Regions from separate parts of the Nocardioides terrisoli genome, predicted to be linked through region 1. Evidence: predicted binding sites of a transcription regulator. Region 1 holds the regulator's gene; the other holds the start of a gene.
The links. Region 1 encodes LexA, which represses DNA repair genes until DNA is damaged. Its sites were predicted from a motif close to TCGAACANNTGTTCGA; they were not measured.

Region 1 (2,390 bases):
TGGATCGCAAGCGTCTGCGACTCGTCGAGACCGATCACCGCCTCGACGTGGGTGAGCGTGGACGGGATGCTCAGCGCGGTGGTGTTGCTGCGCACTGTCTGGCCCTGCACCTTGTACTCCGCGAAGGAGGTCTTGAACGCCGAGGCCGCCTGGCTGGCGGTGCCGGTCGCCTCGACGTACTTGCGGTTGCCGGGGACCGAGGTCACCTTGAAGCCCTGACCCTTCAGCCAGGACTCCACCGCGTTCACGGTGCTGGTGTTGGGCGAGAACTGCTGGTGGAACTGGGCGGGCGTGAGGAACTTGCCGTAGTCGGGACTGCCGGGGGTGGAGACCGACTCGGCGAGCTTCTGGGCGGCGTCACCGCCACGCCAGTCGAGGTAGACGCGGAAGTCGACAGGCTGCGAGCCGGGCGTGCTGCCGACCCTGTGCTGGGCCTTCGCCCAGGCCGGGGTGCTGCCGGGCAGGGTGCTTCGGCCGTTGCTGGCGGCCTGGGCCGGGCTGAGCAGGCCGGTAGTGGCGGCTGCGAGAGCTGCCGCCGCCGCGATCGCGGCGACGGACGGGGCAATTCTTGTCACAGGGGTTCTCCCTTTCCGAGAAATGTGGCCGTCCGAGCAACGGCCACAGGAAAAACTACCCCTATGTGACCCCGAGCACATCCCCTCGCCGCGATCGAGTTCTCAGGAGGACTTCAGCCGGTCGCGGACGTGACGCCGTAGCGGGGCACGCGTCGCTGGAGGCCGGCCAGGAGGGCACCTAGACCCGGCGGAGTACGGCGGTCACCTTGCCGAGAATGGTGGCGTGGGTGCCGTCGATCGGATCATAGGCGTCGTTGTGGGGGAGCAGCCAGACCTTGCCGGACTTGCGCTGGAAGGTCTTCACGGTGGCCTCGCCATCGAGCATCGCGGCCACGATGTCGCCGTTCTCCGCCGTCTGGGCCTGGCGGACCACCACGTAGTCGCCGTGGCAGATCGCTGCGCCGACCATCGAGTCGCCGGAGACCTCGAGCAGGAAGAGGGTGCCCTCGCCGACCAGTGACTTGGGCAGCGGGAAGACCTCCTCGACCTGCTCCTCGGCGAGGATCGGCACACCCGCGGCGATCCGGCCGACCAGCGGGACGTACTGAGCGCCGGGCACCGCGTCGCCGATCCCGGTCGGGTCGAAGCTCTCGTCGCCGGAGTCGGCGTGGGAGATCGCGCGACGGGCGGCCATCAGCTCGGGGATGAACACCTCCAGCGCCCGCGGACGGTTGGGGTCGCGCTTGATGAAGCCCTTCTTCTCCAGCACGCGCAGCTGGTGAGCGACGCTGGAGGAGCTGGCCAGGCCCACCGTGTCGCCGATCTCGCGGATGCTCGGCGGGTAGCCGCGGCGCTCGATCGACTCGCGAAGCGTGTTCAGGATGCGTTGCTGCCGAGGGGTGAGTCCGGTCGCGTCGGGCGCCGCGTCGGGCAGCGCGGTGACGGTTGCGTGTCGCTCCTTGGTGGCGTCCTTGTCGCCCTTGGCGCTGCGTGCGGGGCGCTTCGTGGTGCTCTTGGTGGCCATGGGTCAGACCGTAGACCGATTCCGGGCGGGGTTCAAACATGTGTTCGAACGGCGTGTCGGGTCACGCTCGGGGCCGTGGGCACCGAGCCATGCGTCGACGCGGCTCCTGCGGTCGGTCAGGCTGCTGCTGGACCGGTCGCCGGCCGGCGGCTCACTGCGACCACGGACGCGTGCGGGTCGGACGGCGCGTGCTCGGGACGGTCGGTGGAGACAGGCTCCGCGGGTTCGGCGCGGCCGCCGAGCACGACCCCCATGTCCAGTCCGTACGTCGTGGTGCCCCCGGGGCGGGACTCCCCGTGCTGCATCTCCCCGATCGAGGGACCGGACATCCCGGTGTCGACGGCGCGGACCTCGCCCTGCGCCAGGACCGACAGCGCGTCGGAACCGGCGAAGAGGTTCTCCTGGCGGCTCCGGTCGAGCCGGGAGAGTCGGCGGCGCCACTGCGACCACTCGGAGAACGAGCGCGCTCTGGCGACCCGAGTCGCCTCGCGGAACAGCCCGTCGGCTGCGTCGAAGGCGAGCTCGAGGTGGTGGTACGCCGTCTGGCGTACCGGCAGTGGGGCCTCCAGGCGGACAAGGAGGTCCAGCTCGGCCCGGCACCGCTCGACGCGAACCAGCGCTTCGTCGACGCGGGCGACCAGGTCCTCGGTGACGCCGGGCTGCGCGGCGCGGTCGTGCCTCCAGCGGCGGGCGAGCCTGCTCATCGAAGGCCGGCCTTCGTCTGACGCACCACGCGCTCGCCGCTCCTGAGTCGATGGTGCTGTGCGATCGAGACGATCATCATGTCCGCGTTCCCTTCCCCTTCTTTTCTACAAGGCTGGTAGTGGAAAAGAAAGGGACCTTCGTCCTCA
Region 2 (2,390 bases), 1.8 Mb from region 1:
GGGCTCGGGCTCGACGGCCCGGGACAGCAGCGCGGCCAGGGTGGACTTCCCCGATCCGGTGCGACCCACCAGCGCACAGGTGGAGCCCGCGGGCACGGTCAGGTCGACGTGCTCGAGGGCGAACCGGCCGTGCTCGTAGGCGAAGTGCAGGTCGGTGATCTCGATGTCGAGCAGGCCGTCGGGGAGCGGACGGCCGCCGTACGGCTCAGCCGGGGTGGCCATCAGGGCGCGCAACCGCAGCACCGCGCCGAAGCCGGCCTGCAGGTCGGGCAGGTGCCGGGCCAGCTGGTCGACCTGACCGACGAAGGTGGTGGTCACCAGGAACAGGGTGACCAGAGCCGCGGTGGACAGCCGGTGGTCGAGGACCAGCGCGACACCGACCAGCGCGGTGCCGGCGAGGACCGCGTGCAGCAGCATCCCGGTGCGTCGGGTGATCCGGCTCTCCAGGCTCAGCACCTGGTCGAACCGGGTGTGGATCGCCGCGGCCAGCTCCGCGCTGCGGCGGACGACGTAGGCCTGGCCCAGCGCGGTGCGCAGATCGTCACGCGCGGCGACGCCCTCCTCCAGCGCGGCCGCATGGTCGGTCCAGGCGATCTCCTCGAGGACCTTGCGCGCAGACAGCACAGGCAGGATCGGCCGGACCACCCAAAAGGCCGCCGCACCCGAGGCCGGGAAGAGCACGAAGGCCGGCCACCAGGTCAGCCCGGCGACGAGCCACAACGGTCCGACGGCGAGCACGGTCCGCGCGGCCTGCCACACGTTCTGCCGCAGCAGCACGCCCACCTCGTGGGTGTCGTCGTCCAGTCGGTCGAGGATCTCGCCGACCGCCTGCTCGGTCAGTGTCGACAGCGGCTGCGCCATCGCCGCAGCGAGCAGGTCTGCCCGCAGCCGGCCCTCGGCTCGGTCCACCACGCCCGCCCAGATCGTCCGGCCCACGGTGTCCAGCACGCCCGCGCCCAGCACGCACAGCGCGAGCAGCGCCACCAGGGTGGACGTCGCGTCCGTGGCCAGCCGCCCAGCGACGACCGACCCGACGGACGTGCCGACCGCTGCCACGAACGAGCACGCCAGGGCGAGGCCGGCGATCGGGCGTCGCATCCGGCGCCAGTCCACGGGGACGCGCTGGGGCGCCGCCGGCTCGATGGTCGAGGGCGCAGTCACGACGGTGGTGGGGAGGTCGGTGGTGCTCACGATCCATCGACCGTACGTGCCAGCACCCCCGGTGCGCCTCTGGTTTTCCGGCGGTCCGACACGGCCAGGCTCCTCGAACGTCTGTTCGACCGTGGTGCTAGGGTGCCCTCATGACGGTCGCCTTCCAGCCGTCCCTCCTCGACGGCATCGACGCACCCGAGCCCGGGCCCGGCGCGCTCGCCGACCTGCGCCGTACGACGCTCTCGGCCGGCGCCTGGGTCGACGTGCTGCCCGGCTGGTTCCACGGTGCCGACGCCCTCTTCCCGCTCCTGTTCGACGACGTCCCATGGCGGGCCGAGCGCCGGTCGATGTACGACCGGGTGGTCGACGTGCCCCGGCTCGTGCACACCTATGGGGTCGGCGACGCTCTGCCCCATCCGTCGCTGGCCCGGGCCCGCGCCCAGCTGACCCGGCACTACGCCGGCGAGCTGGGCGAGCCGTTCGTCACCGCCGGCTGCTGCTTCTACCGCGACGGCTCGGACTCGGTGGCCTGGCACGGCGACACGGTGGGCCGCGGTCGGAGCCAGGACACCATGGTCGCGATCGTGTCGTTCGGGTCGCCGCGCAACCTGTTGCTCCGGCCCCGCGGCGGCCGGGTCGAGCACGGCTTCGCCCTCGGGCACGGTGACCTGGTGGTGATGGGCGGCTCCTGCCAGCGCACCTGGGAGCACGCCGTGCCCAAGACGGCGCGTCCCGTCGGTCCACGGATCAGCGTCCAGTTCCGCCCGCGCAACGTCTTCTGACTTCTGCACCACCCGTCGCTGCAGGAACATGCACGTTCCGGCCCTTCCCAGCTGTCGGTGCCGCAGTGTTGAGTGGCCGGGTTGTTGATCATCTCGGGAGGGGACACCCATGAAGCACTCCATGGTCGCGGCAGCCGCCGCGTCCGCCCTGGCGGTTCCGGCCAGCCTGCTGACCGCCATCCCGGCGAGCGCCACGCCGGACGGCTCGACAGTCGTGATCAGCGAGGTGTACGGCGCCGGCGCCAACGCCGGGGCCAGCTATGACCAGGACTTCGTCGAGCTCTTCAATCCGACCACGGCCGCCGTCGACCTCGCCGGCACCTCGATCCAGTACCGCTCCGCCACCGGCATCTCGGATCCGACCGGTGTCGCCGACCTGACCGGCACGATCGCGGCTGGCGGGCACTTCCTGGTCGGTCTGGCCAAGGGCGGCACCGGCGCGGACCTCCCGGTGGC

Region 2: the regulator LexA is predicted to act here: its motif matches at 1,265-1,280, upstream of Q9R13_RS16805 (alpha-ketoglutarate-dependent dioxygenase AlkB).

The regions. Positions count from the first base shown of each region.
Region 1 covers NZ_CP134227.1:1,689,847-1,692,236, reverse strand. Annotated here, with positions in the region: gene Q9R13_RS08060 (S53 family peptidase) at 1-575, opposite strand, end outside; gene lexA (transcriptional repressor LexA) at 754-1,539, opposite strand; gene Q9R13_RS08050 (hypothetical protein) at 1,656-2,243, opposite strand; gene Q9R13_RS08045 (helix-turn-helix transcriptional regulator) at 2,388-2,390, opposite strand, start outside.
Region 2 covers NZ_CP134227.1:3,488,664-3,491,053, reverse strand. Annotated here, with positions in the region: gene Q9R13_RS16810 (ABC transporter ATP-binding protein) at 1-1,191, opposite strand, end outside; gene Q9R13_RS16805 (alpha-ketoglutarate-dependent dioxygenase AlkB) at 1,302-1,934, shown strand; gene Q9R13_RS16800 (ExeM/NucH family extracellular endonuclease) at 2,044-2,390, shown strand, end outside.